Regions from separate parts of the Streptomyces sp. NPDC059900 genome, predicted to be linked through region 2. Evidence: riboswitches for the same ligand, from Rfam matches in the RefSeq annotation. Region 2 holds a riboswitch; the other holds the start of a gene.
What was found. A riboswitch is a leader RNA that binds a small molecule or an ion and turns the genes downstream of it on or off. The one in region 2 is predicted to bind cobalamin.
Positions count from the first base shown of each region.

Region 1: linked by a shared signal. The riboswitch ahead of ACQKIP_RS31080 (ABC transporter substrate-binding protein) and the one ahead of metE (5-methyltetrahydropteroyltriglutamate--homocysteine S-methyltransferase) in region 2 are both predicted to bind cobalamin.

Region 1 is NZ_JBNNJZ010000329.1:39-8,185, reverse strand. Features, by position in the region: gene ACQKIP_RS31115 (arsenate reductase family protein) at 1-207, opposite strand, end outside; gene ACQKIP_RS31110 (hypothetical protein) at 351-656, shown strand; gene ACQKIP_RS31105 (alpha/beta hydrolase family protein) at 783-1,703, shown strand; gene ACQKIP_RS31100 (DUF2252 domain-containing protein) at 1,882-3,243, shown strand; gene ACQKIP_RS31095 (HAD family hydrolase) at 3,240-4,373, opposite strand; gene ACQKIP_RS31090 (AraC family transcriptional regulator) at 4,578-5,444, shown strand; gene ACQKIP_RS31085 (VOC family protein) at 5,450-5,896, shown strand; cobalamin riboswitch at 5,929-6,114, shown strand; gene ACQKIP_RS31080 (ABC transporter substrate-binding protein) at 6,180-7,247, shown strand; partial or broken gene ACQKIP_RS31075 (FecCD family ABC transporter permease) at 7,244-8,147, shown strand, end outside.
Region 2 is NZ_JBNNJZ010000049.1:1,047-19,322, forward strand. Features, by position in the region: gene ACQKIP_RS10450 (endonuclease/exonuclease/phosphatase family protein) at 1-588, opposite strand, end outside; gene ACQKIP_RS10455 (FGGY-family carbohydrate kinase) at 768-2,207, opposite strand; gene ACQKIP_RS10460 (FAD-binding oxidoreductase) at 2,278-3,741, opposite strand; gene ACQKIP_RS10465 (SDR family NAD(P)-dependent oxidoreductase) at 3,827-4,603, opposite strand; gene ACQKIP_RS10470 (MFS transporter) at 4,666-5,967, opposite strand; gene ACQKIP_RS10475 (glycerol-3-phosphate responsive antiterminator) at 6,263-6,832, opposite strand; gene ACQKIP_RS10480 (hypothetical protein) at 7,037-7,309, shown strand; gene ACQKIP_RS10485 (NUDIX domain-containing protein) at 7,274-8,494, opposite strand; gene ACQKIP_RS10490 (NACHT domain-containing protein) at 8,591-11,689, opposite strand; gene metE (5-methyltetrahydropteroyltriglutamate--homocysteine S-methyltransferase) at 11,813-14,134, opposite strand; cobalamin riboswitch at 14,298-14,513, opposite strand; gene ACQKIP_RS10500 (3-hydroxybutyryl-CoA dehydrogenase) at 14,678-15,547, opposite strand; gene aceB (malate synthase A) at 15,544-17,136, opposite strand; gene aceA (isocitrate lyase) at 17,301-18,276, opposite strand, start outside.

The sequences.
Region 1 (8,147 bases), on a different contig from region 2:
CTTCAGGCCCAGCTCCTTGGCGGCGTCCTCCTGGGTGCGCGTGATGTCCCACGGCTCCAGGCCGAGCCGCTCCAGGACGGCGCGGATCTCGTCCTCGGAGGGGACGTCGTCGAGGTAGCGGCGGACGGTGTAGTCGGCGCCCTCCGCGTCGAGCAGCGTGAGCGCGCTGCGGCACTTCGAGCAGGCGGGATTGATCCAGATCTCCATGCCGCACACGCTACCCGCGACCCACCCGTCACAGCGCCCGAAAGCCCGTCTGGCCAGCGGCGATTGTCAGTGCCCGGCAGTAGAATTGACTCAGTGTTCGAAGGTTCCCGACGGGGGTTCCTGACCGCGACAGGAGGATGCCTGTGCCCGCTGCCGCTCTCACATCGAAGTCCAAGCGCAACGCTTCCCGGCCCGTGATCATCGACCCGACGTACGCACCACTGGAGAAGCGTCCGCTCCCGGCCGGCCGGCCGCGCGAGTGGTACATCACGCACAACCGGCGCCTGAAGGCCATGCGTCTGGCGATAGCACTCCTCGACTCGGGCGTCTATCTGGCGAACCAAGCGAGCAACACCCGTATCCGGAGCATGGCGGAGGACGTGGGAATCCACCCGCCGTCGGACATCACCTGCCACATGGTGCGCGCCCTGATGCGCTACAGCCGCTGAACCAGCCGCTGGACTGTGGCCGAACCAGCCGCTGGGCGGTCGCGGCACAACCGCCGAGCGGTCGTCACGGCGCGTGCGGGCGGGGGCCGAGCGCCCCCGCCCGCACGCGTGGTCCATGCTGACCGCATGACTCAGCCGGAATCCGCCCCCGCCCAGCAGGAACCGGCAGCCGAGCTGCCGCTGCTGGTCACCGCCCGACTCGCGGACGGGGCGCGGTTTCCCGTCCGCGGCCTGCGGGGGAGCGAGGCATCGCCGCGCCCCGCGCCGGCCGTCCTGATCCTCCCCGCCATGGGCACCCCCGCCCGCTACTACCGCGCGTTCGCACGCCAGTTGCACGCGGAGGGGCTCACCGCCCTGACCGTGGACATGCGGGGGCAGGGGGAGAGCACCCCGCGGGTGACGGACCCGGACGCCGCCGACCACGGCTACCGCACCATCGTCGAGCAGGACCTCGTCGCGGTCATCGAGGCGATACGCGGCGAACTGGGCCCGGAGCCCGCGCTGTACCTCCTCGGCCACAGCATGGGCGGCCAACTGGGCCTCATTCACGCGGCCCTGGGGATCGGCCCCGGCGTCGACGGAGTCGCCCTCGTCGCCTCGGGCTCCGTCTGGTTCCGGGCGTACGGCCCCCTGCGCGGGCCCCTGCTGCTCATCGGCGAACTGCTCACCGCGGCCACGTCCACGCTGCTCGGCCGCTGGCCCGGCACCAGGCTCGGCTTCGGCGGCAACCAGCCCAAGGGCGTCATGCGCGACTGGGCACGCCAGGGCCGCACGGGCCGCTATTCCTCCCCGGGCTCCCCGCACGACTACGAAGCGGCCCTGCGCACCCTGGACCTGCCCGTCCTCGCCGTCTTGGTGGAGGGCGACACCTGGGCCCCCGCGGCCGCTCTCGACCACCTGGTGGGCAAGGTGCCGGGGGCCCGCGTCACCCGCCGCCAGTACTCCGCAAAGGAGGCGGGCGCCCGCCTCGACCACTTCGTGTGGACGCGGGCGGGAAGTGCGCTGGCCAAAGGGGTGGCGGCATGGGCGGTGGCGGGCGGAAGCTGAAGACCCGGGGAAACCGGCGTACCCGGGAAGCCGAAGCCCCCGACGTGCCACGGGCCGGGTCACCCGTTCGCCGTACCCGGCATGCGGACACGCCCGCGGCGGCTTTGGCTGCTGCTGAGGGGGGCCGCCGAGGGGGAGGCCGCTGCCGGGAGCTGCCGACGGAGAGGGGGCCGGGGCGATGATCGCTCCGCAAGAGCGTGCCCGGCAGGGCAGGGCCGCCCGCAAGAACGCCTCCCGTTCCTCGCACGGGGCCTGGATTCCCTCCGCCGATCGCGCCGACCCGGTCACCGTGCTCGAACGGCAGGGCGCGGACCGCGTCCAGGAGCTGCTGCCGGTCCGCTACGCCCGCATGGCCGCGTCCCCCTTCTCCTTCCTGCGGGGCGCCGTCGCCGTCATGGCGGGCGACCTGGCCGCCCAGTGGAACACCGGGCTCACGGTCCAACTCTGCGGCGACGCCAACCTGTTGAACTTCGGCCTGTTCGCCTCCCCGGAAGGCACCCTGGTCTTCGACCTCGACGACTTCGACGAGACCTGCCCCGGCCCCTTCGAGTGGGACGTCAAACGCCTGGCCGCGAGCATCGCCGTGGCATCCCGCGGCAGCGGCCACCCGCAGAGCGCGGCGCACGCGGCCTGCCGCGCGGCGGTGGCCGCGTACCGCACGTCGATGAGGCGTCTTGCCGGACTCGGCGAACTGGCGGTCTGGTACGAACGCACGGACACGAAAGGCCTGTTGCCGCTCATCGACGCCACCCGCCACCGCGACCGGAGGAAGAGCGCACTCAACGGAGGCCGGGCCCGCACCACCCTGCCGGCGCTCGGCAAGCTGACCAGCGAAGCCGACGGCGTCCGCCGCATCGTCCACGATCCGCCGCTCCTCGTCCCGGCAGGCCCCCCGGACATCGCGGCCGTACGCAAGATCTTCGGCGACTACCGCTCCACGGTCTCCGAGGAGCGCCGAATCCTCCTGGACCGCTACCACTTCGTGGACGCGGCGCGGAAAGTGGTGGGAGTGGGCGGCGTCGGCACCCGCTGCTTCATCGTGCTCCTCGCCGGGCGCGACGCCGACGATCCGCTCTTCCTCCAGATCAAGGAAGCCGTCCGCTCCGTCTACGAGGAGCACCTGCCGGCCGGTCCGTACGTCCATCCCGGCCACCGTGTCGTCGCCGGCCAGCGCCTGCTCCAGGCGGCGGGCGACATCTTCCTCGGCTGGATGACGGGCCCCCGGGGCCGCGCCTTCTACTGGCGCAGGCTCCGGGACGTGCGGGGCCCGGCGGACGTCGAGGCCATGTCCGCCACGGAGCTGCGCTCCTACGCCCGGCTCTGCGGCACGGCGCTCGCCCGCGCCCACGCCCGCTCCGGCGACCGCATGGCCATCGCCGCCTACCTGGGCGGCTCCGACACGTTCGACCGGGCCGTCGCCGACTTCGCGCTGCGCTACGCCGCGCAGAACGCGCAGGACCACGCGGCGCTCGTCGAGGCGATCGCCTCGGGTCTGGTGAACGCCGCGGGTCCGGACGGTGCTGCGCCGCAGGGGGTCTAGCCGATCTGGTCCGGCGTCACCGTCAGCCACCGCTTGTCCGCGGTCACCTTCTGGCCGAGTTCACGCTGGCGGTCGGCGTTCTTCTGCTTCATCCCGTCCAGCTCCTTCATGTACGAGTCCTTGCGGTTGACCCAGACCCGCGCACCGCCGTGCGTCACGTCCGCCGAGTGGAACAGCATCGGGCCGTCGCTCTTGGGGGTGTCGCCCGCCACCAGGACGGGCTTCTTCCACTCGTCGATGTACGTGCTGATGGCCGCGGGCTTGCCCTGGTACCAGGTGAGCGGGGCCCACAGGTCCGGCGTCAGCTCGTGCTTGGCCAGCTTCTTCTGGTCGAAGCGGCCCTCCGCGATCTCCTTGCGGGAGCTGGTGACCTCGCCGGTCTTGCGGTCCTTGAGCTGGAGGCCGACGCCGATGACGTTCTCGGGCTTCACGTCGTAGCCGTACTTGGGGTCGGCGAGGACCATCCGGACCAGGTCCTCGCTGGCCGCGCTGACGACGTACACCTCGATGCCGTGGCTCCGCAGGGACTTGTAGAGCTCCTGCATGCCGGGGAAGAACTCGGGCTTCTTCACCTCGGTCTTCGTCAGCTTCCCGTCCTCGTAGTACTCGGCGGGGATGGGCTTCTTGTAGGCGAGGAGCTCGTCGACGTACCCCTTGAGCTCCTTCAGCGTGAAGCCGGAGAAGATCTGCGCGGCCCACGGGTAGCAGACCTGGTCGTCGACCTCGCAGAGCCGGTTGTAGTAGCTGTAGAGGCTCTCCTTGTGCTTCGCCGTGTCCTTGAACGGGATGATCTTCAGCGACGGGTCCATCGTCTTGCGGGTCAGGACCCCCTTCATCTCCAGGAAGGGCAGGAGGGACTCCTCCAGGTCGTTGCGGTACGTCGTGTTGTCCGCGTCGAAGACGGCGTACGCGCCCTTGCCGCCGTTCTCCGCGATGACCTTGCCCAGCTTCTTCGCGACCGGCTTGGGCCAGTGCTTCAGCTCGGCGGCTGCCCCGGCGCTCTTCGCGGCGGTCTTCGCGGAGGCGTCGGCGGCCGTCGCGTCCGTGCTCGGCCAGAGCGCCGTGCCCGCGATGACGGCCGCGGTGAGCGCGCCCGCCGTGCCGAGTACGGCAAGCTTGCCCTTTGCCATTGATGCCATGGTTCTGTGCCCCCTGAGAGCGGTCTGCGCCCCGTCCGGAGCGGCGGGTCATCGTATGGGCCCGAGCGGCGGATTCCCATGATCGACATCACCGGACGGAACGGGCATGGGACGCCTGTGCGCGGGTAGCAGCGTCAGACGCCCGCACGCTTCCCAGCCCTGCTCCGGAGCGAAGCCCATCGCATACTGGAAGGCATGGAGAGCGTCTCCCCGGAGTTCGTACGGGCCGCTCCGCGGCTCGGCGGCATGGTGGTGTCCGCCGTCGGCTACCGCACGGCGGGCGAGCAGCCCGGTCTGCACCGCGGCCTGCCGTCCCCGTATCTGACGCTGATCTTCTCCCTGGACGGCCCCGTCGCCACCGGCGACAGTCCCGGGCAGGCGACCGGACCCGACGCCACGCGCACGGACATCGTCGTGGGCGGCCTGCACCAGTCCCCGGCGTACGTCGTGCGGCCCGAGCACGAGGCGGGCATCCAGCTCGCCGTGCACCCGCTCGCCGCCCGCGCCCTGTTCGGCGTACCGGCGGCGGAGCTGGCGGCCGACCTGGTGACGCCCGGCGCGCAGGTGATGGGGCGCCGCGCCGCCGACGTACGGGAGCTGCTGTGCGAGCAGAGCGGCTGGGAACAGCGGTTCGCCTCCTTGTCCGCCTACTTGCGGCAGCGCGCGGCGGACGCGGACGCCGCGGGAGCGGTACGCCCGGAGGTCGCCGAGGCCTGGGCCTGGCTGGCCCGGCACCAGGGCGCCGGCACCCTGCGCGGCCTCTCCCGGCACGTCGCGCTCAGCGAACGCCGCCTGACCACGCTCTTCCGGGCCGAGACGGGCCTGAGCCCCAAGCAGGCGGGCCGCCTGATGCGCTTCCAGCGCGCACGCAACGCCGTCGTACGCTCCGTCGCGGCGGGCGCCGCCCCCGACCTGGCCCGCGTCGCCGCCGACTGCGGCTACTACGACCACTCCCACCTGGTGCGGGACTTCCGGCAGTACACCGGCGCGAGCCCCAGCGGCTGGCTGGCCGAAGAGTGCCGGAATATCCAAGCCGGGAGCCACGGCGGGGGCGAAGAGTAGGAGCCATGGACACCACCGAGAAGCAGAACAAGCAGCCCCGGTCCACCGGGCGCGCCCCCAGCGTCTGGCCGACGCTCCAGGCGCACGACGCCCCCGCCCTGATCGACTTCCTGGTCGGCACCGTCGGCTTCCTGCGCACCGCCGTCTACCAGGACGGCGACAGCGTGGCCCACGCCGAGCTCGACTGGCCCGAGGGCGGCGCGATCATGCTCGGCTCGTACGACGACGGGGCCGGTGACTGGTGCCTGAAGCCGGGCACCTTCGGCACGTACGTCGTCACCGATCATGTCGACGACCTCTACCGGCGGCTCGTCGCCGCCGGGGTCGAGATCACCCGGGAGATCGAGGACAAGCCCTACGGCAGCAGGGAGTTCGCGATCACCGACCCCGAGGGCAACAAGTGGTCCTTCGGCACCTACCGCGGCGCACCCAGGCCCGACGGGGCGTCCTGACCCGGCGTGACGGCGGTCTCCCTGACCTTGCGTGATAGCTTGCGAGCGCCAGTCAACCCACACCAGGGCCAGGGAATCCGGTGCGAATCCGGAACTGACGCGCAGCGGTGAGGGGGAACGGGCGGGGCCACGGCCACTGGGCGTCCACGGATGCCCGGGAAGGCGCCCCGTCCGGCCGATCCCCGAGTCCGAAGACCTGCTGGCGCCTGCGCCGCGCACCGAGCGGCGCAGGTGATGAAGCAGGCCAGGCTCCGCGTATGAGCCATGAGACTCAAGGGATCGTGTGTCCTCCTCAGCCCGTCGTGTACGTATACCCGTCGTCCTGCTCGTCGCGGCCCTGTCCGCCACGCTGACCTCCTGCGGCGGCGCGTCTTCCGCCGGGTCCTCCGGGTCGTCCGCCACGGGCAAGAAGGCCGACGGCTACCCGCTGACCCTGGCCTCCTGCGGCAAGAAGGCGGAGATCAAGGCGCCGCCGCAGCGGGCGGTCTCCCTCGACCAGGGTTCCACCGAGATCCTGCTCTCGCTCGGCCTCGCGGACCGCATGGTCGGCACCGGCACCTGGACGGACCCGGTCCTGAAGGGCCTGGAGAAGGACAACGCCAAGGTCGACCGGATCGCCGACAGCTACCCCTCCTTCGAGAAGGTCCTCGCCAAGGAGCCGGACTTCGTCACCGCGTCCTTCACGGCGACGGTCAGCAAGGGCGGCGTCGCCGACCGCGCCAAGTTCGCCGAACTCGGCGTACCCGCCTATGTCTCGCCGTCGGACTGCGCGGGCAAGGACAACAGCGGCGACGGCGACGGCAAGCGCGTCAAGACGCTGACCATGGACACCGTCTACGGCGAGGTGCGCGACCTGGCCGGGGCGTTCGGCGTCCAGAAGCGCGGCGAACGCCTGATCGCGGACCTCAAGGGCCGGGTGGCGAAGGCCGCGAAGACCATCAAGAAAGCCGACGCGGCCGACACGTCGGTCCTCTACTGGTTCGCCAACTCCGACGCCCCCTACATCGCGGGCTGCTGCGGGGCGCCCGGCATCATCACGCGCGAGCTCGGCGTGAAGAACGTCTTCGACGACACCCGCGAGGAGTGGCCCCAGATCAACTGGGAGACCGTGGCCGACCGCGACCCCGATGTCCTGGTCATCGGCGACCTCACCCGCAAGTCACAGACCGCCGAGAGCGCGAAGAAGAAGATCGAGTTCCTGGAGTCCAACCCGGCCACCAAGAACCTGACCGCCGTGAAGAAGAAGCGGTACGTACTGCTGAGCGGCCAGGCCATGAACCCGACCATCCGCACGGTCGACGGCGTGGAGCAAGTCGCCGCCGCCCTGCGCGAGTTCGGGCTCGCCAAGTGAGGGCAGCCGCCTTTGGCGGCATACGTTCCGCTCTGCTCTGGACGACGGGCCTCGCCGTCCTCGCCCTCTCCGTGGCGACGGCCGTCACCATCGGCCCCGCCGACATCTCCGTACCGGACGTGTGGTCGGCGGTGGCGGCCCATCTCGGCTGGGGCGAGGCGACCCTGACGCCCATTCGGGACGGCATCGTCTGGAACCTGCGCATGCCGCGCACCCTCCTCGCGGCGGTCTGCGGCGCGGGTCTCGCGGTCTGCGGCACGGTCCTCCAGTCCCTCCTGCGCAACCCGCTCGCCGACCCCTTCGTGCTCGGCGTCTCCTCGGGCGCGTCCACGGGGGCGGTCGCGATCGTCGTCCTCGGGGTCGGCGGGGGAGTGGTGTCGATCTCGGCGGGCGCGTTCGTCGGGGCCGTCGTGTCCTTCGCCCTCGTCCTGCTGCTCAGCCACACCCTCGGCGGGAGCGCCGACCGGGTGGTCCTCTCCGGGGTGGCGGCGATGCAGCTCTTCTCCGCGCTCACCTCGTTCGTGATCCTGACGGCGGGCGACGCGGAGACGACGCGGGGTGTCCTGTTCTGGCTGCTCGGCTCGTTGAGCGGGGTCGGCTGGACGGACGTCTGGCTGTGCGGGGCGGTACTCTTCGTGGCGCTCCTCGTCTGCCTCGCGCACGCCCGCACTCTGGACGCGTTCGTGTTCGGCCAGGACGCGGCGGCCACGCTCGGCGTCCACGTGGCCCGCACCCGCCTGCTGCTGCTCTGCGTCACGGCCCTGCTCACGGCGGCCCTGGTCAGCAGCGCGGGAGCCATCGGCTTCGTCGGCCTCGTCCTGCCGCACGCGGCCCGCGCCCTGGTCGGCTCGGGACACGCACGGCTGCTCCCGGTCACGGCGCTCGCGGGCGCGGTGTTCC
Region 2 (18,276 bases):
CTCCGGCTTGGTGGCCGCCAGCGGCCCGACGTCCTGCTGGATGTCGACCGGCCGCGTCTTCGACAGCGGCAGCTTGCTCCACAGCCCGACCGTGCCCCCCATCGCGTGGTGCGGGTACGCCTTGGCCAGCTCCTTCTCGTACGTGCCCTTGGCCTGCGGAGTGATCTCCTCCAGGGCGAGTACGTCGGCGCCGGAGGCGATCAGGTCGCGGGCCGTGCCGACTGGGTCGGGATTGTCGGCGCCGACGTTGTGGCTGGCCACGGTGAGGTCGGTGGCCGGATGGGACTTGTCGACGAGCAAGCCGCCGAAGAGGTTCAGCCACACCGCGACCGGCAGCAGCAGCGCGACCACCGCGGAGGCGGAGCGCCGCCACAGCGCTCCGGCCAGCAGCACGGGGACGAACAGGCCGAACCACGGCAGGAATGACTCCACCAGGCTGCCGAGGCCCCCGCGGTCCGTGATCTGCGCGTGCAGCAGCAGGAACAGGCCGAGCAGCAGCGCGAGCGCCGCGAGCACCCGGCCGCGCTTCCACGGTCCCGGCCGGGTGGCGGTGCCGAGTATCCGGTCCGTCGTGTCCACCTGGGGCATCGGGTCCGGATCGAGCTCGGCCACGGCCGGAATCGTGTCGTCGAAGGGCTGGGTTCGCGTCATGCCACCACTCAAGGCGGCGCGGTGTTGCGGGCACGTATGCCGTTTTCGATACGCCGGCGATATGTGCCTGACCTCTCCGTCCGGCGAACGGCGAGGCCCCGGTCTTCGGCGCGCCCTCAGCCGAAGATGTCGTACGTCCGCCGGTAAATCGCGTCGGTGTGGTCGCGTACGTCGCGGTAGACGGTTTCCAGGCGGCGGTAGAGGGCGTGGCGGGCCGGGTCGGGGAGGAAGTTCTCGCCGGGGCGGACCATCGCGTCGATCGCCTCGTCGAAGTCGGCGTAGGTGCCGAGGCCGACCGCCGCGCAGATCGCCGAGCCCAGGCCCGCGGCGCTCGATGCCTCGGCGCGGCGGGCCGGGATGCCGTGGACGTCGGCGTGGATCTGCATCATGAGGTCCGAGCGCGAGCCGCCGCCGGAGACGATGACTTCGTCGTACCCGGTGCCGAGTTCGGCCGCCATCCCGGCCGCCGTGTCGTGGATCGTCATGGCGAGGGCTTCCAGGATGGAGCGGTAGACGTGGAAGCGGCCGTGGCGTCCGTCGAAGCCCAGGATCGTGCCCTTGCGGAACGGGGCCTCGCCGGGGGCGAGCCAGTCGAGGACCGTCATCAGACCGTCGGAGCCCGGCGGGACCTTCGCCGCCTCGGAGTTGAGGTACTGCTCGATGTCCAGACCCGCCTCGCGGGCTCGCTTGGCCGCTTCCTCGCCGAGCAGGTCGCGGTACCAGCTGACCGTCCACATGCCGCGTCGCACACCGCCGGACTCATAAAGGTACGAGTGCGGCAGCGACGCGTAGTTGGTCCAGAAGACGGTGGCGTCCCGGACGTTGCGCGGCCCTGTGGCCATCCCCGCGACATACGTGCCGAGGGAGACCAGGAGTGTGCCGGGGGTGCGCAGGCCGCAGCCGAGGGCCTCGACGGCCTTGTCGTTGGCGGTGGCGACCACCGGGACGCCCGCCGGGATGCCGGTATGCAGGGCGGCCGCCCCGGTGACCTCGCCGAGGACGTCGCCGGGCAGCACCAGGTCGAAGAGCATGGCCCGCGGGATGCCGGACTTGGCGAGCTCCGCTTCGTCGTCCGTCCACTGCCAGGTGTCGGGGTCCAGCGGCCAGATACCGGCGTAGTTCGCCGCCGTGTCACGGAAGGCGCCGGTCAGGCGGTGGCTGATGTAGCCCGATGACGTCGTCACGTACGCCGCATCGGGGTCGGTGTGCGCGTAGGGCATGCCGACCCGCTCGTCCATCCAGCTCATGACGGGCTGCGCGAGCGTGCCGTCCGCCTTCAGGACGGCACGGCAGAACCGGATCGTGCACAGGCCCACGCCCGCGATGTCCGCCGGGTCCCCGGAGAACGCCGCCATCGCCGCGCGGCTCGCCTCGCCGATCGACGTCCACAGGTCGTCGTCCGGGTGCTCCACGACGCCGGGGCGCGGGGTGTCGTAGGGGCGCAGCGCGGCGCGTCCCTCGCTGACGGCGCGGCCGCGGTCGTCGAAGACGGTCACCTTGGACGACTGGGAGCCGTTGTCGATGCCGATGAAGTAGCGGGGACGGGTGCTGGACATGCCCACTCCGGGAGAGTCGTACGCGAGAACGGAAGTTACGGAACAGGAGAACGGTGCGGCGGGGGAGGGCTCAGGCGTCGATCGGGAAGATCGTGCCCTTGTTCATGATCCCGTTCGGGTCGAAGGTCTCCTTGAGCTTGGCGAGGATCGCGTACGCGCTGCCGTGCTCCTGCGTCGTCCACGGGGCGCGGTACTTGCCGATGCCGTGGTGGTGGACCATCGAGCCGCCGACCTTGAGGGCTTCCTCGACGATGATCGCGTTGAGCGGGATGTGGTACTTCTCGATCTCCTCGCGCGGCTCACAGTTGATCTTGTAGTCGTAGACGAAGTACAGGTTCGTGCCCGTCTGGTAGCTGTGCGAGGAGTGGGCGCCCAGCATGACCAGGTCGTCGGCGGCCGGGTACTCGGTGCGGATGCGGCCGATCACGTTCTCGTAGAGCTCGACGGTGCGCGACCAGTCGACCGATACCTCGGTGGTGTAGCCGAGTTCGGCCTTGGCCAGCATCACCTGCTGCTCGGCCTCGATCTTGTCGACGCCCCAGTTGAGGTTGTCGAACCAGTTCTCGATGAGGGCCGGGTCGACCTTCTCGTGCGGGTACTGGTCGACGACGCGCTCGATCTCCTCGCTGGTGGCGCGCACGAGACCCTTGGGGCCCTCGGCGACGAAGACGACGACGACCTTGTCCTTGTAGAAGTGCGCGAAGTGCTGGCGGGCGTCCTCGGGGGAGTAGACGCGTACGACCGACGGCTTGAAGCCGTTCGTGACGACCTCGCGGATCACCTTGATGCCGGTGGCCATGTCGTCGACGAGGAAACCGTGGAACTCGTTGTTCTCCGGCTGGTACCTGAAGATCTTGACGGTGACCTCGGTGATGTAGCACAGGGCGCCCTCGTTGCCGATGACGATGTGCCGGATGTCGGGGCCCGCCGCGCGGCGCGGCACGTTCTTGATGCGGGTGACGGAACCGTCGGGGAAGACCGCCTCCAGGCCGACGACCATGTCCTCGATCGCGCCGTACAGGGTGGAGAACTGGCCGATGGAACGGGTGGAGACCAGGCCGCCGTACTGGGCGAGCGGCTTGGACTGCGGCGAGTGGCCGGTCGTCAGGCCCTGCTCGCGCAGCTTGTCCTCCAGGAGCTGAAGCGGGACTCCGCACTGGACGGTGACCTGCATGTTCTCGGCGTCGACCTTGATGATTGCGTCGAGGCCCGAGCCGTCGAGCACGATGGTGTCCTCGACCGCGGTCTCCAGGCCGCCCTCGGTGCCGGTGCGGCCGGTGCGGGCCACCACGTTGATCTTGTTCTCGTCGGCGAAGGCAAGGACCTTCGACACGTCCTCGGTGGAGCGGGCGTTGACGATCGCGGCCGGGATCGGACCGTCGAAGATGCCGTGCACCGACTGGTACTTCTTGAACCGGTCGACGCTCGCGAGCTTGAGCTGCTCCTCGTCCGTGACGATCTGCTCTGCCGTGAGCAGGTCCGTGAGCCGGGCGCGGATGTCGTCGCGGGTGAGCTTGGAGAGCGACTGGGCCATGGTGATCTACCTCTTGGTGTGCGGTGTGGGGGGTGCGGGCGAATGCGGGTGTCGGTACGGGCGGTCCGGGTGCGAGTCGGCTGGTTCAGCGGACCAAGTAGCCTCCGTCGACCGGGAGTACGTGGCCGTTGACGTAGTCCGAGGCGCGGGAGGCGAGGAAGACCGTCGCTCCCATCAGGTCGGCGACGTCGCCCCAGCGGCCGGCCGGGATGTGGTCGAGGACGCGCTGGTTGGTCTCGGGGTTGGCCCGCGTCTCCTCGGTGATCTTCGTGGCGAAGTAGCCCGGGGCGATCGCGTTGACCTGGATGTTGTGCTGCGCGAGTTCGTCGCAGTACGCCTTGGTGAAACCGGCGATGCCGTGCTTGGTGGCGGCGTACGCGGGGGACCACTGGCCGCCGAGGAACGAGAACATCGACGCGATGTTGATGATCTTGCCGGAGCGCTGCGGGACCATGAAGCGGATCGCCTCGTGGCTCAGCTCGAAGGGGGCCGTGAGGTTCACGCTCACCATCGGGTCCCACTGCGCACGGCCGAACTCCTCGACGTCGGCGATGTTGCAGATGCCCGCCGAGTTCACCACGATGTCCACCGATCCGAAGGCGTCCGCGCAGCCCTCGACGATCCGGCCCGGCACGCCCGGCTCGGTGAGGTCCGCCTCCAGGAACTCCATGCGGCGCCCCTCGGCCTCGATCAGCTTTTGCGTGGTGCCGTCGTCCGCGGCCATGGAGGGCACGAAGACGTCGGCGCCCGCCTTGGCGAGAGCCAGCGAGAACGCTCGGCCGAGGCCGGTGTTGCCGCCGGTGACGATGGCGCTCTTGCCGTCGAGGGAGAAGAAGTCGCGGTTGAACTCGGTGATGTCCATGGGGAGTTCGCTCTTTCCGGTGCGGTACGTACGTGGTGCGGTGGGGCGGAGTCGCTGGGAGCTCAGGTGGTGACGGGCACCGCCCCCGGGGCGGGCCGCGAGGCGCGGGCGGCCAGTTCGCGGCGCCGGGTGCGGTCGGTGAGCGTGGTCAGGCCCACGCCCAGGAGCGCCATGGCGAGCAGGAAGAGGAACAGGGTGGTGTAGCCGCCGCCGTGCTCGGGGACGGCGGGCGTCGCGGCCGGATCGCCGATCCACCAGGCGCTCACGGTCGGCAGGAACGCGTCGGGCAGATACGCGATCCCCGAGGCGAGGCCGATGACGCCGCCGCGCTCGTCCGCCGGGACCTCGACCTCGCCCACCTGCGCCCAGTAGACGCCCCGGCTGGCGAACACCAGCAGGCACAGCGCGAACATCAGGGCAAGGGCCACCCATTTGAAGGCGGAGTCACGCGGCAGCACCAGGAAGGTCACGGCGATGGCGGCGCAGCCTAGGAACATCCAGCGCAGGAAGCGCGGCGTCGACTTGGTGACCTTGTCCACGACGACCCCGCCGGCCGGACCGGCGACGAACTGGAAGACGTAGGTGCGCACGACGCCGATGACGCCGATGAGCGCGGCGGCCATCCCGTACTGGTGCTCCAGGAGCGGCGAGAAGTAGCCGAGCGTGGTGTAGAAGCAGTACATCAGCATGACCGTCCCGCCGATCAGCCACGTGTACTTGTTGCGTGCCGCCAGCCACAGCTGGCGCAGGGTGACGGTGCTGGAGCCGAGGTCGGCCAGGCGCCGCTCGTCCCCCTTGACGAACAGCCACACGAGAGCGGCGTAGACGAAGCACAGGATGCCGTAGATGCGGATCAGCCACAGCACGCCCGCCGCCTCGGCGACGCTCGCCGCGACGACGGCCGTCCCCACGAAGCCGACGATCGTCGACGTGACACCGCGCACGCCCTCAAGGAAACCGAACAGACGGCCCTGTTCCGAGGAATCACCCAGCATTCCGATGGCTTTCACCAGGGCGGCCCAGTACAGACCCATTCCCATCACGGCCATGAGGACGTGTGCGGCCAGAATTCCCCAGTATCCGGGAACGGTCCCGAGATAGAGATCGGCGATTCCGGTGCCGACGAGCGCGGTCACGATCAGGAGCTTCGGCGAGAACTTGTCGGCGAACCAGCCGCCGAAGAAGTACATCACCATGGCGACGATGCCGAACACCGAGATGATGTTGGCGTACTCCTGCCCCGAGAGGGCGAGTGCCTTCGCCGTGGGCCCCAGGAACACGAACCGGATGTACGCGACCTGGTAGATGACTCCGCAGGTCATCGACAGGATCAGAAAGCTGACCCACTTCTGGGACTTGGTCACGGCGCTCACCACCTCTTTGTGGAAATGCAGGACGGGCAGGACAAGACAGGACAGGGCAAGAAGCACTTGAAGGCACAAAAAAAGAACAGCAACTCTCCCCTTGCGGGTGGGAGTTACTGTTCTCTGGTCTCTAGTAACTGCCCCGGAACAGAAGTCGAAGACTCATGGTCCGGAAGCCGATATGCGATTGTGGTGTCAGCTTGGGGGCGGCGCCTACTTTCGGCCCGCCGGGCAAAAGTAAATCGAGGGTGTCGGCAGTGTCAACCCCCGATGTCGCGCGCCGTGCCCGCGGCCGTCACATCGCCCAGACCTCGCGGTTCGACGAGGCGATGGCGCTCGCCCCCGCCTTCAGGGCGGCGAATACGTCGTCCCGGTCGCAGACAAGGCCGCCCGCGATGAGCGGCACATCGATGTCCTCGACGACCCAGGAGATGACCCGGGGCATGCAGCCCGGCAGGATCTCCACGCAGTCGGCCTTCGACATGCGCAGCTGCGGGGCGAGATTGCGGTACGACATCGAGTCGATGAGGAAGAAGCGGTGCACGGCGTACAGGCCGAGCTCGCGGGCCGCGCGCAGCATGAACGCCTTGGAGCTGAGCACGCCGTCGGCGGCCGTGCGCTCCTTGATGTACCGGACCACGATCTCCTTGCCGGCGAAGCCTTCGAGCAGGTCCACGTTGACCAGGACGATCCGCCCGTCGTCCTTGAGCCGCCGCACGATCGCGGGCAGGTCGAGGACCGTGCCGTAGAGCAGGAAGACGATGCGGCAGTCGGAGCGCAGCACGGCGTCGAGGTCGTCCGCGTCCTTGACGCTGGCGACGACCGGATGGTCCTCCAGGAGCGAGGGGAGCGGCGTGGTGTCCATGGGGATCTCCTGGCGTGCGGCGCGTCGGACAGGCCCCGTCCCGGGGCGCTGAGCCCCTTCAGGGTAAGGCCGTGACCTGCGCCTGCCACGCGGCCCCCGACCAGCCCCGCACCGCCCGGCCCACCGCTCGGTGCGTGCCGCGTGGGCCGGGTCTATGCCGGTGGTCCGTGGTTCGGTCGCCGGGTCGGGGGCATCCGGCAACCTATGACGATTCGTGATGAGCATCGTGGCTCGCCCGGCATGGGCGAGATGGAACGAGGTACTCCGCAACGTCTCGCGGCGCGTAACCAGATGTGGACGCTCGCCTGGACCGCCCTGAGCGCCCTGCTAGCCATCTGGTCGCTGGCCTGGGCCGTTGGCGCCGCCAGGGGCAGCACGAACGCGTGGGCCTACTGCCTCGCCGGTCTCGTGCTGCTCGCCTGCGCACTGTGGGCCCGCCGCTCAGCCATCCGCAACAGTCCGCCACGCCACCTGTGAAGCGGACGCCCTCACGTCCGCCGCAGCGAAGGGCGTGAAGTGTGCGGGTGAGTGATCGATGGGCAGGCCGGGACGCCAGGCCGTGAGGATCTGGGCGCTGCACACGAACAGGTCGTCGGGCAGTCGGTCCAAGGGGTACCAGGCCCAGTCGCCGACACTTTCGTCCGGCTGCGTGGCCGGCTGCCCCCGCCAGGCGTGGACGATCGCGCCGACGGTCACCCGCAGCACTCCCTCGACGTGATCGACAAGTGTTCCTACCAGCGTGACGTCTGCCGGCCGGGCGATCAGCCCGCTCTCCTCACCGAGTTCGCGCACCACTGCGCCTTCGAAGGACTCCCCGGCCTCCACGGTCCCGCCGGGCAGTTCGAGGGTTCCGTGACGATGGCGTCCCAACAGGATCCCCTGCTCGCCGTGGACGATCGCCCCGACACCGACGGCCGCGTGCGCCGCCGGCGGTCTGGGGCCGCGGGGGCGGCTGGACGCCCGCGGCGGCGGGTTGGGCCGGCGGCGGGCGCGGATGAGCTGCTGGATGATCGGGGCATTGCCCTCGGGAGGACTCAACAGCTCGCTGGCCTCGACACGGAAGCCATAGTCGGTGAGCAGCTCCTCCCACAGTCCCGGTGTCAGGATCCACATGAGGGTCGGCAGCGGAGGATCATCGCGCAGCAGGATCTCTTGCTCTCGAGGCACGACTTCCGTGGAAGGGCCGTGGCCGTGCAGGTCGGTGTGCAGGAGCGAGAGGATCAGCGGCGCCCCTGGGCGCAGACCGTCGCGCAAGACGGGCAGCGCGCGGTGCGGGTCGAGGAATGCCAGAGTGCCGATGGCGTACGCGGCGTCGAACGGCTCGGCTCCGATGAGGTATTCGGCTACGTCCCCTTGCACGAACTCCACGCTCGGGATGTCCGCGTATGCGGAGGTGGCACGTTGGTGCTGGGTCGGGGACAGCTCGATTCCGGTGACGCGAGCACCGTGCGCCCGGGCGAGGTGCACGGCGTGGTGGCCGGCGCCGGAGCCGATGTCCAGGACGCGCCGGCCGGCGAGGTCGCCGAGGACTTCGGCACCCGGCCCGACCCCTGCCCAAGGCGTCCAGGACAGCTGGTCAGGGACGGGCGGCAGGCAGGCGTGAGCCAGCTGACGTTGGCCGTAGATGTTCCAGGCATGAGCGTTGATGTCATCGACGGGCACGGTGTGACTCCTCGTGGGGAGGGCGGGTGCGACGGAGCGCCGCACGGCATGAGAGATGAGGGCTACGGCCCTCCGACGTCTGCCCCGCCGCGCGGGTCAGTCCGGCTCGTCCAGGAGTGCTCTTGCCTGACGGTCGAGATCCCGGCCCGCGGTGTTGCCGGAGCGGTTGGTGCGCACGATGGCCATGGTTTGCTCGATCCAGGCCTCACCCGGATCGCGGCCGATCGCTCGCCATTCGCGGAGCACTGTGCGCAAGTAACGTTCGATGAAATCCTGAAAGTCGGATTCTGATCCGGGCAGGCTATGCAACGCGATGTGCAGCGCGATGCGGTGAAGTTCCGGGGGACGCTCCGGCGCGGGCCCCTCGTGCCGGGCTGTCCAGAGTTGGAGCAGAGCGTGCGCCGCCGAGATGCAGCGTTCTTCCCAGTAGCCGGCGAAGTCGGTGACGGCCATGCCGAGCCCTGCCTGGCACAAGGGCTCGAGCGCGTGCTGAAGGATGTCGCGGTCCGTGTCGCACAGCAGGTGCGTGTCCCGGCGCCAATGCTCCTCGAGACTCCTCATCCAAGAGACACGCCCACGCTCGTCGCTGCTGGGCTCGATGTCATACGTCCAGTACGGATCGACCGCCGGGGTGGCGGGAGGGTTGCCGGAGGCGATGTCCGTCAACGTGACAAGCACGTCCCTGCGCCCGTCCAGCCAGGTGCGCTCCAGTGAGAGGACTCGGCCGAGCATAGGCCAACCTTCGTACGTGAGCTGCGACTTGAGCAGCGTCATCAGCCGGTTCCAGTGATGTGCCGGTTCTCCCTCGGGAAACAGTTCCCGACCGCTTACGGGCTCGCCCGGGAGTACCAGGAGCAGCAGTAGGTTGGCGGCCCAGGCTGCGTGCCGGGCCGGCACGGGGAAGTTCGCGGGCTGGTATCTGTCGAAGGCGCGTTCCTGCCGGGCCTGCAACGCGGAGTGGAAGAGCTGTAGGAGCAGCGGTCGCAGTACGGTCAGTTGTTCCGGGGGCAGCCGTTCGAGCGCCTGGTTGAGGAAGGTGAGGGTGGCGGAGCGGACGGAGAGCGTCTGATAGGAGAGCAGGGCATGAAGGAACGCATCGTCAGGGACGGGGGACCGGACCCGACAGGCGTCGGCGCGAGCCGTCCTCGCAAGGTCCTCGAGCTCCCGCAGCGTCAGCCGTGCGATCAAGTACTCGCCGAAAGTCGAGTGCAAGAACTCAAGGGACCGCAGTCGTACCCCGTCCCGTGACGCCTCCGCACGGTGGATGAAGAAGAACCGGCCCACGACCACCTGACCGGGCGTGAGTGCGGCCCGCAGATCGGCAGTGCGCACAGTCCGTGCGCGCCGTGGCAGGAGTACTTCCAGGTCCTCCGTCAGTTCCTCCTCGGTGACCCACTGCCTGCCGCGGTTGAACATGGCGAAGGCCGTCACGGACAGGACCAGCAGCTCGGCCTCCACTGCCCGCCCAAGCTGTTCCTCGGTGAGCCCCGGCTCACCCTTGCGGACCTCGCGCGCCGCGAAGCGGGCCAGGAGGCGTTCGTAGAGGTCGAAGCCCGCCAGCTCTCCCTGGTCACGCTGGAAGTCGTTCCCCTGGGCGTCGTACAGGGCGAGCATCAGCAACAGCAGTGGCTGGCTGCTCAGTCCGCGCTGCGTCAGCACATGCTCAGGGAGCAAGGGCAGCAGCGACTGGTCACGGAAGTGCGCCGCGTTGGTCCGGTTCCACAGTTCCAGCCATCGCGTCACCTGCTCATCGCTGAAGGGTTCGAGCCGCACGGCCACGCCGCCGGGCGAGAGACGGGCCCGGTCGGCGACCGCGGTGCGGCTGGTGATCACCACGGCCATGGGGCGGCCGTGCGTGGCCTCGCGCTTCTGGAACGCGGCCACTTTCTGCACGTAGTCGGACTGGCTCACCCCGGTCGCCTGCAGGAGTTCGTCGAAGCCGTCGAGCAGCACCACGGGCAGCGCACGCGGCGCCGTGCGCGTCACGTCGGGCCAGGCCATGGATTCCCCGGTGGCGTCGCGGATCGCGGTCTCGATCTGGTCCTGGATCGCCGCGTCCGCGGGCACGGCGGACAGCGGCACCCGTACGACGAGGAACTCCGCGGCGGGCAGCCGGGCTGCCAGGACGCGGGTCAGCACTGACTTCCCCGAGCCCGGCTGCCCCAGGAGCAGTAGCGGCGACTCGACGGCCTGCGGCGCCGTGAAGAAGCCTGCCAGGAAGCCCTCCAGGTCCGGGTGAACCTGCCGCTCGTCCCACCAGTACTCCTCCGAGAGGCGGTCCGTGGCTCCGAAAACCGCCACCTTGAAATCCGGGGAGATGTATCCCTCGCCGAGGGCAGGGACCGCCAGCCCTTCGGGAAGGTCCTCCAGTGCCAGTAACGGGGCGTGCATCGCTGCCCGCGACGCTCGGTTCAGCGCCACGTACCGCTCGGCTGCCACCCGCCCGTCGGCCGCCCTGGCCACCGCTTCCTCCAACTGCCGCAGCGTGCCTTCGAGACGGCGGACCTCGTTGCGGGTCGCCTGGTGGTCGATGATGTTGACCCAGGCAGCCACCTCGGGGGACTCGGCCGCGAGGCGCCGGTACATGATCTCGTACGCGGATAGGGCCTGTTCGGGGATGGAATCCAGAAAGGTGGCCCGCAGATCACCCCGCTCCCGCTCCGGCACGTCCTCCCAGGCCGCGCAGCCTGACAGGTACGCCACGACCTGATCGGACAAGGTCCGGTAGAACTCGCGCAGCGCGATGAGTTCCAGTTCGTAGGGGCGGTGCGGCGCGGGCATCGGCACCTCGGCGCGCAGCAGTTCGTCGGCGAGGGCCGCGAGCCGTCCGGACTCGGGGGTGCGACCGGTGGCCATGCGTACGGTCTCGTCCCGGGCCACGCTCAACTCGCGGCGGTCGAAGGGGAGGTCGAACTCCTTGAGGGTGTCGAAGTAGGCGGCCAACACCACAACCGCGTGCGCGGCGGAAAGGCGCTGGGTGCGGTCGAATCGGCCCAGGCCGCGTGACCGCTCGGCGAGGCCGGAGACCATGGATTGACTCAGCCGTGCCAGCTCGCCCCGTGCGTCGAACAGGCTCAACGCCAGTGCGGACCCACCGCCGGTGGCCACCAGGAGCGCACCGCCGGTCAGCCGGTCAAGAGCTGCCAGCGCGGGGCTCTCTCCGCCCAGCAGCCGCACCGCGTCCGCGTAACTCATCCCCCTGGGCACCGGTCGCCTCCCAGCTCCGTGACGGATCGGCCAGCGCGTCCAGCATGACGGAGACGAGGACGCAGGGCGGCCATTCAGCCTCAAATGACCGCCCCGCTCCGCGCATTCGGGTCAGGACCCCGCAGGCAGCTCCGACCTCACCTCGCGTGCTGCCGCGACCAGGTTTTCCAGGGAGGCCTTGGTTTCGGGCCAGGCGCGGGTCTTGAGGCCGCAGTCCGGGTTGACCCAGAGGCGGTCGGCCGGGATGGCTTCCAGGCCTTTGCGCAGCAGGGCCGCCGCTTCCTCGGTGCTGGGTACGCGCGGGGAGTGGATGTCGTAGACGCCGGGGCCCGCCTCGCGGGGGTAGCCGTGTCCGGCCAGTTCGCGGGCCACCTGCATGTGCGAGCGGGCGGCCTCCAGGCTGATGACGTCGGCGTCGAGGTCGTCGATGGCCTGGACGATGTCGCCGAACTCGGCGTAGCACATGTGGGTGTGGATCTGGGTGTCCGGGCGTACGCCGCTGGTGGTGAGGCGGAAGGATTCCGTGGCCCAGCCCAGGTATGCGGCGTGTTCGGCGGCGCGCAGCGGGAGCGTCTCGCGCAGGGCGGGCTCGTCGACCTGGATGACCGAAGTGCCCGCCGATTCCAGGTCGTTGACCTCGTCGCGCAGGGCCAGGGCGACCTGGCGCGCCGTGTCGCCAAGGGGCTGGTCGTCGCGGACGAAGGACCAGGCGAGCATGGTGACGGGGCCGGTGAGCATGCCCTTGACGGGGCGGTCGGTGAGGGAGTTGGCGTACGCCGTCCAGCGCACCGTCATCGGCTCGGGGCGCGAGATGTCGCCGGCCAGGACCGGCGGCCGGACGTAGCGGGTGCCGTAGGACTGGACCCAGCCGTGCTGCAGGGCGAGATAGCCGGTGAGCTGCTCGGCGAAGTACTGCACCATGTCGTTGCGCTCGGGCTCGCCGTGCACCAGGACATCGATGCCCGCCTTCTCCTGGAAGGAGATCACGTCCTGGATCTCGGCGCGGATCCGGTCCTCGTAGCCCGCCGTGTCGATGCGTCCCGCGCGCAGGTCGGCGCGTGCCGTGCGCAGTTCGCCGGTCTGCGGGAACGATCCGATGGTGGTCGTGGGCAGCTGCGGCAGTCCGAGGCGGGCCCGCTGGGCCGCCGCACGCTCCGGGTAGGCGTGCGCGCGGCGGGCATCGGCGTCGGTGACGGCGGCGACCCGGGAGCGTACGGCCGGATCGTGGGTCAGGGCCGAGCCCGAGCGCGATGCCAGGTCGGCGCGGTTGGCGGAGAGCTCGGCGGTGATGGCACCCGTCCCCTGGATCAGACCGCGGGCCAGCGTGGCGATCTCGGCGGTCTTCTGGTGGGCGAAGGCCAGCCAGCGGGCGATCTGCGGGTCGATGTCCCGTTCGGCCGTGGAGTCCAGCGGCACATGAAGCAGGGAGCAGGACGCGGAGACGTCGACCCGGTCGGCGAGGCCCAGGAGCGTGCCCAGCGTGGACAGGGACTTCGACAGGTCGTTGATCCAGATGTTGCGGCCGTTGACGACACCCGCGACAAGGCGCCTGCCGGGCAGACCGCCGACCGCGGCGAGATCGTCGAGCTGTCCCGCGGCGGCCTCGGTGAAGTCCAGGGCGAGGCCCTCGACCGGCGCCTTGGCGAGCACCGGCAGCGCGTCGCCGAGCCGGCCGAAGTAGGAGGCGACCAGCAGCTGCGGGCGGTCGGTGAGGGAGCCGAGGTCGCGGTAGGCGCGGGCGGCGGCGTTGAGCTCGGCCGGGGTGCGGTCCTGGACCAGGGCGGGCTCGTCGAGCTGCACCCATTCGGCACCGGCGGCACGCAGGTCGGCGAGGACTTCGGCGTACACGGGAAGGAGCCGGTCGAGCAGCGTGAGCGGCTCGAAGTCGGCGGCCACGCCGGGCGCGGGCTTGGCGAGGAGCAGATAGGTGACCGGGCCGACGAGGACCGGACGGGCGGCGAGGCCCAGGGCAAGAGCTTCCTTGAGCTCGGCGACCTGCTTGGCGGAGTCGGCGGTGAAGACGGTGTCGGGGCCGAGCTCCGGCACCAGGTAGTGGTAGTTGGTGTCGAACCACTTGGTCATTTCGAGCGGCGCCACGTCCCGGGTGCCGCGGGCCATCGCGAAGTAGCCGTCGAGGGCGTCGGCGTCGACGGCCTCGCGGTGCCGCCGGGGGATCGCGCCGACCATGACGCTGGTGTCCAGGACGTGGTCGTAGTACGAGAAGTCACCGGTCGGCACTTCATGGATGCCGGCGTCGGCCAGGTGCTGCCAGGTGTCCCTGCGCAGTCGGACCGCGGTGTCCCGGAGGGCGTGGGCGGTGACGCGGCCCTTCCAGTAACCCTCGACGGCCTTCTTCAGTTCCCGGTGGGGGCCCTGGCGGGGGTAGCCGTACACGGTGGACCGTGCTGCCGCGGCTGCGGACTTCGATGTCACGGAAATCTCCTTCGCGAGATGACTCCTGAGCATCCCGGTGACGGGACACGGACGCGAAGGGATGACGGACCGGGCGGATCCGGCACGCGCCTTGGGCGCGGTGCTCCGCCTGATCTGTACGCCGACCCGCCCACGAGGTCACCGGAATGTCCGTGCGTGAGGGATCACGTACGGGCAACGGGCAGGTCTTCGGACTCGCGGGCACATCTGCCGGGGCAGATTCCTACTGGCCGTCGCTTCCCGGATCCGCCTGGATCCAGTGCGTATGACGGCGGTCGTTCCCGCTCACCGCTGCGGGGCAGTCCCGGATTCCCACCGGGTTCCCTCTTACGACGCGTCTGCCTGGCGGGCAGGGCGAACCAGCTGCACGGGCAACCCTAGAGGGCGCGCGACCTGCCGGACAGTCCTGATCACATTCCGGACCGTGACGTGAGACACGGACCCCGTTCGGGCACGCGAAGGCGCGGAACAGATCACCACTCTGTTCCGCGCCCCCGCCCACAGCAGCCGCAGGCCCTCGGCCCGGCGGCGGACCCGGGCCCCTCAGCCCCGGTCGTACGTGTGGAACCCGCGCCCGCTCTTGCGGCCGAGCAGCCCCGCTTCGACCATGCGCAGCAGCAGCGGCGGCGGGGCGTACAAGGGTTCCTTGAACTCTTCGTAGAGGGACGCCGCGATGGAGGCGACCGTGTCGAGGCCGATCAGGTCGGCCAGCTTCAGCGGGCCCATCGGGTGCGCGCAGCCCAGCTCCATGCCCGCGTCCACGTCGGCGGGCGTGGCGAAGCCGGACTCTGTCATCCGGATCGCCGACAGGAGGTACGGCACGAGCAGTGCGTTGACGACGAAGCCCGCCCTGTCCTTCGACCGGACGACCGTCTTGCCCAGGGTGTGCGCCGCGAAGTCCTCGGCGGCGGCGACGGTCCGCGCCGCCGTGTGCAGCGAGGAGACGACCTCGACCAGGGGAAGTACGGGGGCGGGATTGAAGAAGTGCAGGCCCAGGACGCGGTCGGCACGCCGGGTCGCCATGCCCAGACGCATCACGGGGATGGAGGAGGTGTTGGTGGCGAGGATCGCCTCCGGGTCCTCGACGGCCTTGTCCAGGGTCGCGAAGATCTCCGTCTTCGCGGCGATGTCCTCCACCACGGCCTCGACGACGAGCTGTCGGTCGGCCAGATCGTCGAGGCTGCCGGTGAAGACCATTCGGGCCAGTGCGTCCTCGGCGCTGATGCGGTCCAGCTTGCCGCGCTGGACGGCGCGTTCGAGGGAGACGGCCACGCGCTCGCGGGCGGCGCGGGCGGCCAGGGCGTCGGCCTCGCAGACCACGGTGTCCAGACCGGCGCGGGCACACACCTCGGCGATCCCGGCACCCATCTGGCCCCCGCCCACCACGCCGACCCGGCGGATGGCCGCGCTCATGACCGTCCCTCCGGGCGGCGCACGAGGTGGCGGGAGTAGGCGTCCGTGGTGAAGAAGGCGGGCAACTCGCGTGCCAGGGCGGTGCGTTCGAAGATGATGCGGATGTCATCGATCGGCGCCCACGGATACTCCGCGCCCAGGGCGGCGAGTTCGGCGTCGAGGAGCTCCAGAACCCTCTCGCGGTCGACGGCCCGGTGCCGCAGCCACTGCCAGATCTGCACCCGCGCGATCTCGGCGGTGGCGGTGTCCTCCATGAGCCCGTAGAGGGCGACGGCTCCCTGCCCGTGCAGCCATGCGGCGAAGTAGCGCACGGCAACCGCGATGTTGGTGCGCACGCCCTCCGAGGTGGGCGGTGCGCTGATCCGGCGCACGGAGAGCAGCTGTGCCGCCGTCACCTCGACGTCGCTGCGGGCGCGGTCGATCTGGTGCGGGCGGCTGCCGAGCACCCCGTCGAAGACCTCGCGGCAGACGGGGACGAGGGCGGGGTGGGCGACCCAGGAGCCGTCGAAGCCGTCCTCGGCCTCGCGTTCCTTGTCCAGCCGGACCGTTGCGAGGGCCGCCCGGTGCGCGTCTGGGTCCTTGCCGGGCACGTGGGCGGCCATGCCGCCGATGGCGTGGGCGCCTCGCTTGTGGCAGGTGCGCACGAGGAGTTCGGTGTACGCGCGCATGAAGGGGGCGGTCATGGTGACCTTCGCCCGGTCGGGCAGCAGGAAGTCGGTGCGGTGCCCGAAGGTCTTGATGAGGCTGAAGAGGTAGTCCCAGCGGCCCGCGTTGAGCCCCGAGCTGTGCTCGCGGAGCTCGTAGAGGATCTCCTCCATCTGGACGGCCGCCGTGATGGTCTCGATCAGGACGGTGGCCCGGATCGTGCCGCGGGGGATGCCGAGGAGGTCCTGGGCGAGGACGAACACGTCGTTCCACAGCCGTGCCTCGTCGCGGCTCTCCAGCTTCGGCAGATAGAAGTACGGTCCCTGCCCGGCGTCGATCTGCCGCTGGGCGCAGTGGAAGAAGTAGAGCCCGAAGTCCACCAGCGAGGCGGGGGCGGGCCGGCCGCCGATCTCCAGGTGCTCTTCGACCAGGTGCCAGCCGCGAGGACGGACGACGATGGTGGCGGTCCGCTCGCCGAGCCGGTACTGCCTGCCCTCCGGGGTGGTGAAGTCGATCCTGCGCTCGATGGCGTCGAGCAGGTTCAGCTGGCCTTCGACGATGTTGTCCCAGGTGGGCGAGGTGGCGTCCTCGAAGTCAGCCATCCACACCTGCGCACCGGAGTTGAGGGCGTTGACCGTCATCGCCCGCTCCGGAGGCCCGGTGATCTCCACCCGGCGGTCGGTGAGGCCGGGTGCCGGGGGCGCCACCTGCCAGGAGTCGTCGGCCCGTACGCGGCCGGTGGCGACGGAGAAGTCGAGCGGGTAGCCGGAGGCGAGGCGGGCCCCGACCCGCCTGCGCTCCTTGAGGATCTCCAGGCGGCGCTCGGCGAAGGCGTCGACGAGGCGCCCGACGAACTCAAGGGCCTCGGGGGTGAGGATCTCGTCGTGCCGGTCAGCCGGCATGCCGAGGACCTGGGCACGGCTGGTCGGAGCGGAGGTGGGCATGCGGTTCTCCTCGTCGGGAGGCGGGAGGGAGGACTGACGGGGCGGTGGGGGCGCGATGGGCTTGCCCCGAAGACGCGATGGACGTGCCCCGAAGAGGGGCGGAGACCTGCGCGCCAAGCCCCCCACCGGCCCATGGGCGTGACTGCCGCGATCCGGCGAAGCGTCTAGTGGAACTGCTCGGCCTCGGTGGACCCGGCGAGCGCGGTCGTGGAGGAGGCGGGGTTGACCGCGGTGGACACCTGGTCGAAGTACCCGGTGCCCACCTCGCGCTGGTGCTTGACGGCGGTGAAGCCCTGCGCCTGCGCCGCGAACTCGCGCTCCTGGAGGTCGACATAGGCGGTCATGCCGTGCTCGGCGTAACCGCGGGCGAGGTCGAACATGCCGTGGTTGAGGGAGTGGAAGCCGGCCAGGGTGATGAACTGGAAGCGGTAGCCCATGGCACCCAGTTCGCGCTGGAACTTGGCGATCTGGTCGTCGTCCAGGGCGGCACGCCAGTTGAACGACGGCGAGCAGTTGTAGGCGAGCATCTGGTCGGGGTGCTCGGCGTGGATCGCCTCGGCGAACTCGCGGGCCTGGGCGAGGTCCGGGGTGCCGGTCTCGACCCAGATGAGGTCCGCGTACGGGGCGTAGGCCAGGCCGCGGGCGATGACCGGCTCCATGCCGTTGCGCACCCGGTAGAAGCCCTCGGCGGTGCGCTCGCCGGTGACGAAGCGGGCGTCGCGCTCGTCGACGTCGCTGGTCAGGAGGTTCGCGGCGAGCGCGTCGGTGCGGGCCACGATCAGCGTCGGGACATCGGCGATGTCGGCGGCCAGGCGGGCCGCGTTGAGGGTACGGATGTGCTGGCCGGTCGGCACGAGGACCTTGCCGCCCAGGTGGCCGCACTTCTTCTCCGAGGCGAGCTGGTCCTCGTAGTGGATGCCCGCCGCACCCGCGGCGATCATCGCCTTGGTCAGCTCGAAGGCGTTGAGCGGGCCGCCGAAGCCCGCCTCGGCGTCGGCGACGATCGGCGCGAGCCAGTCGGTCGTGTCGTCGCCGCCTTCGGCGGTGGCGATCTGGTCGGCGCGCAGCAGCGCGTTGTTGATCCGACGGACCACCTGAGGCACCGAGTTGGCGGGGTAGAGCGACTGGTCGGGGTAGGTG